Regions from separate parts of the Pantoea stewartii genome, predicted to be linked through region 1. Evidence: predicted binding sites of a transcription regulator. Region 1 holds the regulator's gene; each other region holds the start of a gene.

What was found. Region 1 encodes PurR, which represses purine synthesis genes. Its sites were predicted from a motif close to CANGCAAACGTTTGCNTG; they were not measured.
Region 2: the regulator PurR is predicted to act here: its motif matches at 2,132-2,149, upstream of cvpA (colicin V production protein).
Region 3: the regulator PurR is predicted to act here: its motif matches at 2,506-2,523, upstream of gcvT (glycine cleavage system aminomethyltransferase GcvT).

The regions. Positions count from the first base shown of each region.
Region 1 is NZ_CP049115.1:180,614-184,841, reverse strand. Features, by position in the region: gene G5574_RS00835 (Grx4 family monothiol glutaredoxin) at 1-191, opposite strand, end outside; gene G5574_RS00830 (C40 family peptidase) at 556-1,374, shown strand; gene G5574_RS00825 (hypothetical protein) at 1,454-1,678, shown strand; gene cydH (cytochrome bd-I oxidase subunit CydH) at 1,665-1,754, opposite strand; gene purR (HTH-type transcriptional repressor PurR) at 2,037-3,062, shown strand; gene punR (DNA-binding transcriptional activator PunR) at 3,059-3,964, opposite strand; gene punC (purine nucleoside transporter PunC) at 4,073-4,228, shown strand, end outside.
Region 2 is NZ_CP049115.1:1,426,637-1,430,864, reverse strand. Features, by position in the region: gene folC (bifunctional tetrahydrofolate synthase/dihydrofolate synthase) at 1-1,191, shown strand, start outside; gene dedD (cell division protein DedD) at 1,181-1,960, shown strand; gene cvpA (colicin V production protein) at 2,213-2,698, shown strand; gene purF (amidophosphoribosyltransferase) at 2,736-4,228, shown strand, end outside.
Region 3 is NZ_CP049115.1:2,012,593-2,016,820, reverse strand. Features, by position in the region: gene ubiH (2-octaprenyl-6-methoxyphenyl hydroxylase) at 1-926, shown strand, start outside; gene ubiI (FAD-dependent 2-octaprenylphenol hydroxylase) at 940-2,142, shown strand; gene gcvT (glycine cleavage system aminomethyltransferase GcvT) at 2,574-3,671, shown strand; gene gcvH (glycine cleavage system protein GcvH) at 3,696-4,082, shown strand; gene gcvP (aminomethyl-transferring glycine dehydrogenase) at 4,164-4,228, shown strand, end outside.

The sequences.
Region 1 (4,228 bases):
TTTGGCAGCTCTGCGCGAATATCCGGGTTCTGCAGAATATCCACGTAAGCAAAGCGCTCACCACAGGCAGACAACGCCTGGACCGCCTGCGCAGAGAAACCGCAGCTTGGCAGTTTCGGCGAACCTTTCATGTACAGCAGGATCGGGTTTTCTGCGATCTGGCGCTGAATTTTTTCTACAGTACTCATTATTGCCTTCCTTAATTCGTCACTTCGTGTTTCTTTATTGTAGCGACTTCACGCCAGGACTGAAAACGAGATTTTGGCTCGTCCGACGTTAAATCGCCATGTTTGCTAAGTAGGCTGGTCAGGCATTCGCAGGAAACTGTGACAAAGACTATGAATGTATTCATAATTTGCAATGAATTTGCTGTTATAAGAGACTGAAATTCCTGATTTATGCCTGATTTTTATCCAGGCCATCAATTAATAAAAAAAGGACTTACTCTTTTAAAAAAAACTGGACTAGAATGACTTCGGCGCTGATCGGTGATCAGATTTTTCTTAACTTTGTCAGAGACCTGTTTGATCTGACAGCTTAACCAGTAAACGGACTATGCGTTCAATCATTACGCTTCTTATTCTGGCTTTTGCGCAACTCTTCTTTAACATCGCTGCTGCCTCCCCGCATGCGACGGTTAAGGCCAGCTTGCATAAGGTAGAGAAAAAAAGTGCGCGCGACGATGATCGGCGCAAACGACGCGCGGTTAAAGCCTCATCTAAAAAAAGTCGCACCTCCGCTGTTCAGAAAGTCAGTAAGACCACGAAAACCAGCAAAACGACCTCTCACACCACCACGCACAAAACGCTCGCTAAAACGACTGCCTCGCACAAGACGCTGAGCAAAAAAGTCGCCGCCAATGCCGCCAGCAAAAAACGGTATGGTCATCAACGTGCTGCGAAGGCGTTAACGGCAGACAATACCGAAACCGGCACCATTAAAATGAGTAAAGCGCATCGCCAGCGTTACCAGAAAGCGCGTGAAACGGCGATGGCAAAACTGATGGGGCAACTTGGCAAGCGTTATCAGTGGGGAGGCAAATCGCCCCATACGGGTTTTGATTGCAGTGGCCTCGTATGGTACGCCTACAAAGACGTCGTGAAGTTTAAGATCCCCCGTACCGCTAACGAAATGTACCATCTGCGGGATGCAGCACCGGTCAACCGCGAATCCCTTGAAAAAGGCGATCTGGTTTTCTTCCGCATCAACGGGCGTGGAACCGCAGATCATGTCGGGGTTTACCTGGGCAACGGTAAATTCATTCAGTCACCGCGTACCGGTAAAGATATTCAAATCAGTGCGTTGAGCGAAGATTACTGGCAGCGCCATTATATTGGTGCGCGTCGCGTTATGACGCCAAAGACCGTTCGCTAAACGTCCTTCATACAAAAAAGCCGGGAAAGGCAACTTCCCGGCTTTTTTATTGCCCACCTCACCCCGATTGTGCAGCCGGATGTTCCAGGCGAAAATGCCGCACCTGCCGGTGATACGGTCTGACAGACAGGACGTATCACCGGCAAGGCTGGACGCGCAGTCAGCCAGTCAGCCAGCCAGTCAGCCAGCCAGTCAGCCAGTCAGCCAGTCAGCCAGTCAGCCAGTCAGCCAGTCAGCCAGTCAGCCAGTCAGCCAGTCAGCCAGTATAGCGTCGCTGCAAACGAATGCGGCTAGTGCAGAATAGCGGTGAAGCTAAACGCGATGATCATTAACAGTGCGGCTGCCGTCGTCATTAATGACAGTTTTAAATCGGTACTCATCCCCTCTCCTTTAACCCTGACGTTTGTAAGGTGAAAGCATTTTCACATACGCGTGGGTAAAAATCTCGTTTTATCCGCACAGCCTTGTTAGAATCCCCCCTTTGTTGCGCAACAGCGCGCAATATCGGTTGCGTCCGCGCCCTTTTCAGACGTTATTTCCTGCCCTGATGACTCAATACCGGACAGAAAAGCGATGTTTTTCGCAGAAATAACCGTCCGCTGACGCAAACGTTTAACAATATGCTTATCAATAATTTAGATAGGCCCGGGAGTTCGATTTACATGGCAACAATTAAAGATGTGGCGAAGCGTGCGGGCGTGTCCACCACGACCGTCTCACACGTCATCAATAAAACGCGCTTTGTCGCAGAAAATACCTGCGAAGCGGTGTGGGAAGCGATTCGGGAACTGCATTATTCTCCCAGCGCAGTCGCGCGTAGCCTGAAGGTGAATCACACCAAAACGCTGGGCCTGCTCGCCACGTCCAGTGAAGCGCCCTACTTTGCTGAAATTATCGAAGCCATTGAGAATCACTGCTTCGATAAAGGCTATACCCTGATTTTGGGCAACGCACATAATGACCTGCAAAAACAGCGCGCCTATCTGTCGATGATGGCGCAAAAGCGCGTTGACGGGCTTCTGGTGATGTGTTCAGAGTATCCGGATGATCTGCTGCAAATGCTGGAAGCGAACCGCAATATTCCGATGGTGGTGATGGACTGGGGCGAATCCCGTGCCGACTTTACCGATACCGTACTGGACAATGCTTTCCAGGGCGGTTATCTGGCAGGACGTTATTTGATTGAGCGTGGTCATCGCGATATTGGTGCCATTCCCGGCCAGATGGAGCGTAACACGGGAGGCGGTCGCCATGCCGGTTTCCTCAAGGCGCTGGAAGAAGCAGGTATTCAGCCACGTGCCGAATGGATTGTGCAGGGTGACTTTGAACCCGAATCTGGCTATCAGGCCATGCAGCAGATTCTGTCACAGAAGCAGCGCCCAAGCGCCGTATTCTGTGGGGGCGACATCATGGCGATGGGCGCAATCTGCGCGGCCGACGAAATGGGCCTGCGCGTGCCGCAGGATATCTCCGTCATCGGTTACGACAATGTGCGCAATGCGCGCTATTTCACCCCGGCACTGACCACGGTGCATCAGCCTAAAGCCCAGTTGGGTGAGAAAGCGCTGGAGATGTTGTTAGATCGCATCACCAGTAAGCGGGAAGAGTCGCAGACAATTGAAGTCCACCCGACGCTTATTGAGCGACGTTCGGTGGGCTATGGTCCTTATCGCGATTATCGCCGTTAATCCTCGCTCAACCACTCCTGATTTAGCGTTTGCGCATCGCCCAGGTACTGGAGTAACCACCCCAGCGCCGGTGATGCGCGATCTTCCGCCCAGCTGACGCAGCAGGGACTTTCCGGAAACGCCTGCGGTAAGTTCAGCTCTGCCATCTCGCCGCTGTCCAGTAAGGGCCGCGCTAAATGGCCCGGTATCATCGCGACACACAAACCGGCGCGCACACAGTCCAGACCGGTTTGCCAGTCCGGGACCACCAGCCGGCGTTGGTTATCCAGCGCCCAGGTCATACGACGCGGTAACGCGCGCGACGTATCTTCCAGCACCAGAGAAGGCCAGTTGCGCAACGCCTCATCATCTAGCGTAGCAACCTGCGTCAGAGGGTGCTGACGCGCCACCACGCAACGCCAGTTCAGGGTGCCCATATCGCGAAAGGCGAAACGCCCCCCCACCGGAATCGCCTGTGTCGCACCTATCGCCACATCCACTCGCCCGTCTGCCAGCGCATCCCAGACGCCGTTAAAGACCTCATAGCTGATGTGCAACTCCATGTCGGGAAAATGGCGGTAAAAATCCCTGACAAACTGCCGGGTCCGCTGCGGTTTGACGATGCAGTCGACGGCAATACCAATCTGACCGCGCCAGCCGTTGGCGAGCTGTTGACACTGACGTCGTGTGGCATCCATTTTTTTGATAACGCTGCGCCCTTCCCGCACAAAATGCTCGCCCGCCGGGGTGAGAATCACCTCCCGGTGCTGGCGTTCAAACAGCGGCACAGCCAGCCAGGTTTCCAGCTGGCGAACGGTATAGCTGATGGCAGAAGGCACACGGTGCAGTTCCTGGGCGGCCGCGCTAAAGCTGCCACCGCGTGCGACCGCATCCACCACTTCCAGCGCATATTCAGACCACATAATTTGCCTTCAAAATTTTTAACAGCAACAGGCAAATTTTACCGTTTCACAGCGTGAAGTACAGCTTTTACACTGCCCCGCGTTTATTCTGCAACTGATGAGAACCCGATGTCCGCTTCAAAAGGCTTTATTCCCTATCTTGCCGTGCTCAGTATGCTGGGCTTTCTGGCAACCGATATGTACCTGCCCGCCTTCGGCGCTATGCAGCAAAGTTTTAGCACGTCAGCCGGGATGATCAGCGCCAGCATGAGTCTGTTTCTGGCC
Region 2 (4,228 bases), 1.2 Mb from region 1:
GCAATTGAACTGGGCCTGGACCGTATTCGCCAGGTGGCGCAACGTCTGGACCTGCTGAAGCCTGCCCCTTTTGTTTTCACCGTTGCCGGTACCAATGGTAAAGGCACTACCTGTCGGACGCTTGAAACCCTGTTGATGGCCGCGGGCTATCGCGTGGGCGTTTACAGCTCGCCGCATCTGGTGCGTTATACGGAGCGTGTCCGGGTGCAGGGACAGGAGCTGAGTGAAGCGCAACACAGCGCCAGTTTCGCTGATATTGAAGCGGGACGCGGTACTATCTCCCTGACCTATTTTGAATTCGGCACGCTGTCGGCGCTTAACCTGTTTCAGCAGGCGAAGCTTGACGTGGTCATTCTGGAAGTCGGGCTGGGTGGGCGGCTGGACGCAACGAATATTGTGGATGCCGATGTCGCGGTAGTGACCAGTATTGCGCTGGACCATACCGACTGGCTTGGCCCGGATCGCGACAGCATTGGTCGGGAAAAAGCGGGCGTATTCCGTCAGGGTAAACCTGCGGTGGTGGGTGAGCCTGCTATGCCGGTGACGATTGCCGATGTCGCCAGGGAAAAGGGCGCTCAGCTCATTCAGCTTGGCCGTGACTGGCACTATCATGCGCAGGCAGAAAGCTGGTCTCTGCGCGATGCGCACGGTGAACTGAGCGATCTACCGCTGCCGCAGGTGCCCCTGCCGAATGCGGCAACGGCGCTAGTGGCGCTGCGTGCCTCGGGGCTCAACGTCAGCGACGCACATATCCGTGCCAGCCTGCCGCTGGCGGTGTTACCCGGGCGCTTTCAGACCGTCAGTGAGTCGCCTCGCGTGATTCTGGATGTAGCGCATAACCCGCATGCAGCAGGCTACCTGGCATCGCGCCTGGCTGCCTTGCCGACGCGGGGGCACGTTCACGCCGTGGTCGGGATGCTGCATGATAAAGATATCGCCGGGACGCTGTCCGCGCTGGCTCCGCAGGTCGACTTCTGGTACTGCGCGCCGCTGTCCGGCCCGCGCGGTGCCAGTGCAGAACAACTCATGGCACACGTAACGTCTGCCCGGGCATTCGCAGATGTCGAACAGGCCTGGCAACAGGCGCGGCAGCAGGCTGAACCGCAGGACATCATCCTGGTATGCGGCTCTTTCCTGACCGTCGCGCAGGTGATGGAATCGATTGAAACGGAGAGAGGACGTGGCGAGTAAGTTTCAAAACCGTTTAGTCGGTACCGTTATTCTGGTGGCCATCGGCGTGATTGTGTTGCCGGGGCTGCTGGATGGTAAGAAAAAACACTATAAAGAAGAGTTTGCGGCGATTCCACTGGTCCCGAAACCGGACGACCAGCAGGACAGCGAAATGGTGCCGCCGGTCACCCAGTCGCTGCCAGCCCATCCGCCTGCCGGCGCGGGCAGTGCGGTAAGTCATCCTGACGGGGGCAACTCACAGGCGCAAGAGGGCAGCACGCAGCCCGAGCAAAACAGTGCGCCGAGTGTCGTATCACCGCCGCCTGTACATTCGACGACAGCGAAAGAAAAACCAGCTGAGACGACAAAACCGAAACATACCGAGCAGGCTAAACCGAAGCCGGTAGAACAGACGCAGAGCAAACCGGTCGAGAAAACCAAACCGGTTGAGCAAGCGAAGCCCGTTGAAAAAACCAGGCCGGCCGAGCAGGCAGCGCGCACCGAGGAAGCGGCCCCGGCAGAGCAACCGAAAGAGACGCAACCCTCGGGACAGGCGTATGTTGTCCAGTTGGGCGCATTGAAGAACGCCAGCAAGGTCAACGAGATTGTCGCGAAGCTGCGCCTGTCGGGTTACCGGGCCTATACGGTGCCGTCAACGCCGGTGCAGGGACAAATCACCCGCATTTATGTGGGACCGGATGCGTCTAAAGCGAAAATGCAGGCGGCAGTGGGCGAGCTGAAAAACGTCTCGGGTCTAAGCGGCGTCGTTAAGCCCTACAGCGCGCGTTAAATCCGTGATTGGCGCTGCCGATAAGAATAACAGGCAGCGGCAATCAGCCCTGGCTAAGCGGGGCGGGCAACGGTTAGCCTGGCTTTTCAAGGGGTTAACCGGATAACAATCTCACAGGCGAAGTTCGTTTTTTTCTTCGCCTTTTTTATGGATGCAGAACCTGAAAACCCCTACGCAAACGTTTTCTTTTTCTGTTAGAATGCGCCCCGAACTGGATGCAGGGGTGCAATGGCACTGGCGCTGGAAGAGTTCATGATCTGGATTGATTACGTCATTATTGCGGTAGTTGGTTTTTCGGCTTTGGTCAGCCTGGTTCGAGGGTTTGTCCGCGAAGCCTTATCTCTTGTTACCTGGGGATGCGCGTTTTTTGTCGCCAGTCATTACTATGCCTACCTTGCTGTCTGGTTTACAGGTTTTGACGACGAACTGGTTCGGAACGGAATCGCCATTGCGGTGCTGTTCATTGCGACCCTGATTGTGGGGGCGATAGTGAACTACGTTATCGGCTCGCTGGTAGAAAAAACCGGCCTGTCGGGAACCGATCGGGTATTAGGCGTTTGTTTCGGGGCCTTGCGTGGTGTGCTTATTGTAGCCGCTTTGCTGTTCTTCCTGGATACATTCACGGGTTTTTCAAAAAGCCCGGACTGGCAGCAGTCTCAACTTATTCCCGAGTTCAGTTCTATAATCAGGTGGTTTTTTGACTACCTGAAAAGCACGTCGAGTTTTTTGCCCCGGTGAGACCATCGGGCGTACGGCTTAATGAGGAAATGACAACATGTGCGGTATTGTCGGTATCACCGGTTTCATGCCGGTAAACCAGTCGATCTATGACGCGTTAACGGTGCTCCAGCATCGTGGGCAGGATGCCGCAGGCATTTGTACGATTGATGCGCTCAACTGCTTTCGCCTGCGTAAGGCCAACGGCCTGGTCAGCGATGTTTTCGAAGCCCGTCATATGCAGCGTTTACAAGGCAACATGGGGATTGGTCATGCACGCTATCCTACAGCGGGCAGCTCCAGCGCTTCTGAAGCGCAACCGTTCTACGTCAACTCGCCGTACGGGATTTCTCTTGCACACAACGGTAACCTGACCAACGCACATGAACTGCGTAAGCAGCTGTTCGAAAAAGGCCGCCGTCATGTGAACACCACGTCAGACTCAGAGATCCTGCTGAATATCTTCGCGCAGGAACTGGATCGTTTTCAGCACTATCCGCTGGAAGCCGACAACATTTTTGCCGCTATCGCCGCCGTGCATCAGCAGGTTCGCGGCGCGTATGCGGTGGTCTCGATGATTATCGGCCACGGCATGGTCGCCTTCCGCGATCCTAACGGGATTCGTCCGCTGGTGCTGGGCAAACGCGTCATTGCGGATGGCCGTACCGAGTATATGGTGGCCTCAGAGAGCGTCGCGCTGGATACACTGGGTTTTGAATTCATCCGTGACGTCGCGCCGGGTGAAGCGGTGTACATCACGGAGCAGGGCCAGCTTTCGACCCGCCAGTGTGCCGAGAACCCCAAAAACAATCCGTGCCTGTTCGAATACGTCTATTTTGCCCGACCGGACTCCTTCCTGGACAAAATTTCGGTCTACAGCGCGCGCGTCCGCATGGGCACCAAGCTGGGCCAGAAAATTGCCCGTGAATGGGAAGATCTGGATATCGATGTGGTGATTCCGATTCCGGAAACCTCCATGGATACGGCACTGGAAATCGCCCGCATCCTTGATAAGCCTTACCGCCAGGGATTTGTGAAAAACCGCTATGTCGGTCGTACCTTTATCATGCCGGGTCAGCAGCTGCGCCGCAGCGCCGTGCGCCGCAAACTCAATGCTAACCGCGCCGAATTCCGCGATAAAAACGTCTTGCTGATCGATGACTCTATCGTGCGTGGCACCACGTCTGAGCAGATTATTGAAATGGCACGCGAAGCAGGGGCTAAAAAGGTTTATCTCGCCTCTGCGGCTCCGGAAGTGCGCTTCCCTAACGTCTACGGCATTGATATGCCGAGCGCCACTGAGCTGATTGCCCATGGCCGCGAAGTCGAAGAGATTCGTCAGATTATCAAAGCAGATGCGCTGATTTTCCAGGATCTCAATGACCTCATCGAAGCCGTACGCGAAGAGAATCCCGATATCGTTCAGTTCGAGTGCTCCGTTTTTAACGGGGTTTACGTTACTAAAGATGTGGATCAGGGCTACCTTGAATATCTGGAATCCCTGCGTAACGACGACGCGAAAGCCATTGCGCGGCAGAACGAAGTCGAAAA
Region 3 (4,228 bases), 1.8 Mb from region 1:
GTCATGCGGGTTTTGTCTCACTGACGGCCAGCGACTATGCGATTCCCGCGCTGGGCCAGGTCGTCGAATTGTTCGACGTAGGCCAGCGTTTATTCGCGCAGCTTAAACAGGCTCCCGGCGTCACCCTGCGCTGTCCGGCACGGGTCACCAATGTGAACCGTACTCAGGCGCACGTGAAGGTCACGCTGGATAATGATGAACAGCTGGACGCTGATGTGCTGGTGGCGGCTGATGGCACGCGTTCGGCTGTCGCGGCAGCCTGCGGTATTCAGTGGCAAACCGAAACTTATCAGCAACTGGCACTCATTGCGAATGTCACCAGCGAGATACCGCACCAGGGGCGGGCCTTTGAACGGTTTACTGCGTTCGGCCCGCTCGCCCTGCTGCCGATGTCTGACAACCGTCTGTCGCTGGTGTGGTGTCATTCATTGGATAAGCGCCCGCAGCTTGAGCGCTGGGACGACGAGACGTTTCTCAGCGAACTTCAGCACGCGTTCGGCTGGCGACTGGGGAAATTTACCCACACCGGTAAACGCGATATCTATCCGCTGGCATTGCAACAGGCCGAACCGGTCGTTTCACATCGTGTTGCCACCGTGGGCAACGCAGCCCAGACGCTGCACCCTATTGCCGGGCAGGGATTTAACCTGGGCCTGAGGGATGTCATGTCCTTAGCCGAAACCCTGGCCACCGCGCACCGGCAGCAACAGGACCCTGGCAGCTATGCTGTCATGCAGCATTACCGCCAGCGTCGCCAACAGGATCGGGCCACGACCATCGGTCTCACCGACGGTCTGGTGCGCCTGTTTGCCAACCGCCATGCACCGCTGGTCGTCGGGCGCAACCTTGGCCTGCTGGCAATGGATCATCTGCCGTTGCTGAGAAATCTTCTGGCCGAGCGCACGCTTGGCTGGGTTAAGCGTTAACTGAGAGGCACTGATGCAAACTTATGATGTGGTGATCGCCGGTGGCGGTATGGTAGGACTGGCCGTGGCCTGCGGTCTGCAGGGCAGTGGCTTGCGTATCGCCGTACTCGAACAAGCGCCCGAGCCGCAATTTGATGCCACCGCTTCTCCGTCTGTCCGCGTATCGGCTATCAATGCGGCCAGTGAACGTCTTTTACAAAAACTGGATGTCTGGTCGACGATCCTGTCGCTCAGAGCCAGCCCTTATCAGGCCATGGAAGTCTGGGATCGTGACAGCTTCGGTGCTATCTCATTTGACGGTGAGCAGCAGGGCTTAACCCATCTCGGGCACATTATCGAAAACCCGGTGATTCACTGCGCCTTATGGCAGCGAGCCAGGCAGTGCAGTGACGTGACGTTGCTGCCGTCGTCACATCTTCAGCAGGTGGCATTTGGCGATAACGAAGCCTTCATTACGCTACAGGATGGCGGCATGATGAGCGCACGGCTGATGGTTGCCGCAGACGGTGCCAATTCTTGGCTGCGCAACAAAGCCGATATTCCGCTGACTTTCTGGGATTATGAACACCATGCCCTGGTGGCGAACATCCGTACCTCCATGCCACATGATGGCGTCGCGCGTCAGGTATTCCATGGGGATGGCATTCTGGCGTTTCTGCCGATGCAGGATCCGCATCTGTGCTCCATCGTCTGGTCGCTGTCGCCCCAGGAAGCCACCCGGCTGGAAACGATGCCTGAGGCGCTCTTTAATCAACAGTTGTCGGTGGCGTTTGATATGCGCCTTGGCCTGTGCGAACTGGAAGGCGAACGGAAGGCATTCCCCCTCACGGCACGCTATGCGCGCAGCTTTGCTGCACATCGCCTGGCGCTGGTGGGCGATGCTGCGCATACCATTCATCCGCTGGCCGGGCAGGGTGTCAATCTCGGTTTTATGGATGCCGCAGAGTTGATTGGTGAAGTTCGCCGCCTGCATCAGCAGGGCAAAGATATCGGGCAGCACCTCTATCTGCGCCGCTATGAACGCAGCCGTAAACACAGTGCCGCCATGATGCTCGCGGGCATGCAGGGATTTCGTGAGCTGTTTGCGGGCAATAATCCGGCTAAAAAGCTGCTTCGCGATGTCGGGCTAAAATTGGCCGATAATTTACCGGGCGTGAAACCTGTCATGTTGCGGCAGGCGATGGGCCTGAACGACATTCCCGCCTGGCTTCGCTGACGCGAATCCCTTTCTTAAAGCCAGCGTAATTGCTGGCTTTTTTATTTTAAAAAAGGACTGCACCGTAAAAATGCAGTCCTGCACCGTTGCAGCGCCTCATTTGATTTATTCTAATTTTGCGTGATGTTTCGCATTACTTATTTTTATTCGACGCCATTTTTGCTTCGCTATTTTTTTAACATCTTGCGTGTCGGTACGAATAAAATGGCTGTAAAAAAATGAATAGGTCGTATTTGTTGTGTGTCAAATCACAAAATTACAGTCTTTTGTCCTGCTTTTTCTTTTGCGCGATTAGGCTGTGCGCCTGCGTTCGACCTCGCTTTGCTTATGGTTAATCGACCCGTTCAGTGGTAACGTCATTGCAAAGAGAACGTTTGCGTCGGCTCCCGGCGGCGTGGTTTCAAACTTACTTGTTTCAGCACAGGATAGTTATGACTCAGCACACACCTCTGTTTGACCAGCATCAGGAAAACGGTGCGCGTATGGTGGATTTCCATGGCTGGATGATGCCGCTGCACTATGGCTCCCAACTGGATGAACATCATGCTGTTCGCAACGACGCAGGCATGTTTGATGTTTCGCACATGACCATCGTCGATCTGCACGGTGCACGTACGCGTGAGTTTTTGCGTTTTCTGCTGGCAAACGATGTCGCGAGGCTGACGCAACCCGGCAAAGCGCTTTACACCGGCATGCTGAATGCGTCGGGCGGCGTGATTGACGATCTGATCGTGTATTTCATGGATGAGACGTTTTTCCGCCTGGTCGTGAACTCTGCGACGCGTGAAAAGGATCTGGCATGGATCAATGAGCATGCACAGGGTTATGGCGTGGAAGTCCGGGAGCGTGACGATCTGGCGATGATCGCCGTGCAGGGCCCACAGGCCCAGCAAAAAGCACAAACGCTCTTCCGTGATGCACAGCGTCAGGCTGTACAAGGTATGAAGCCGTTCTTTGGTATCCAGGCCGGGGAGCTGTTTATCGCCACCACCGGTTATACCGGCGAAGCGGGTTACGAGATCGCGCTACCTGCGGCGCAGGCCGTTACATTCTGGCAGCGCCTGCTCGCCGCGGGCGTCAAACCCGCCGGGCTGGGCGCACGCGATACATTGCGTCTGGAAGCGGGCATGAATCTTTACGGTCAGGAAATGGATGAAAGCGTCTCACCGCTGGCCGCCAACATGGGCTGGACCCTGTGCTGGGAACCGGCGGACCGCAATTTTATCGGGCGCGAAGCACTGGAAAGTCAGCGCGAAAAAGGCACTGAAAAACTGGTTGGCCTGATCCTGACAGAAAAAGGCGTACTGCGTAACGGCCTGCCCGTGCGTTTTACGGATAGTCAGGGGCAGATGCAGCAGGGCATTATTACCAGCGGATCTTTCTCACCAACGTTGGGTTACAGCATTGCGCTGGCCCGCGTGCCTGCGGGCATTGGCGAAGACGCTATCGTTGAAATCCGCAACCGTGAAATGCCCGTAAAAGTGACTAAACCCGTTTTCGTTCGCGCCGGCAAGCCGGTTGCGCAGTAAAACATAATTACAGGAGAAAGGGCGATGAGCAATGTGCCAGCTGAGTTGAAATACCGCGACAGTCATGAATGGCTGCGCAAAAATGCGGATGGATCTTACACCGTCGGCATCACCGAACACGCGCAGGAATTACTGGGCGATATGGTCTTTGTGGACCTGCCAGAAGTAGGGGCGACGTTCGCTGCCGGCGAAGAGTGCGCCGTCGCCGAATCCGTAAAAGCGGCTTCCGATATCTATTCTCCTGTCAGTGGCGAAATTATCGCCGTGAACGACGCGCTGAATGATTCCCCAGAGCTGGTTAACAGCGAGCCTTATCAGGACGGCTGGTTATTCCAGATCAAAGCCAGCGATGAGTCAGAACTAGACTCACTGCTGGACGCGGATGCCTACAAAGCATCTATTGACGAGTAATCGTTGCGCGGCCTCCAGATGAGGCCGCCGATATCTGACCAGCACTCTCTGTTCCCCAGCCCGATTCAGGATTTACAGCTCATGACTCAGACTCTCAGCCAGCTTGAACACAACGGTGCGTTTATTGAGCGCCATATTGGTCCGTC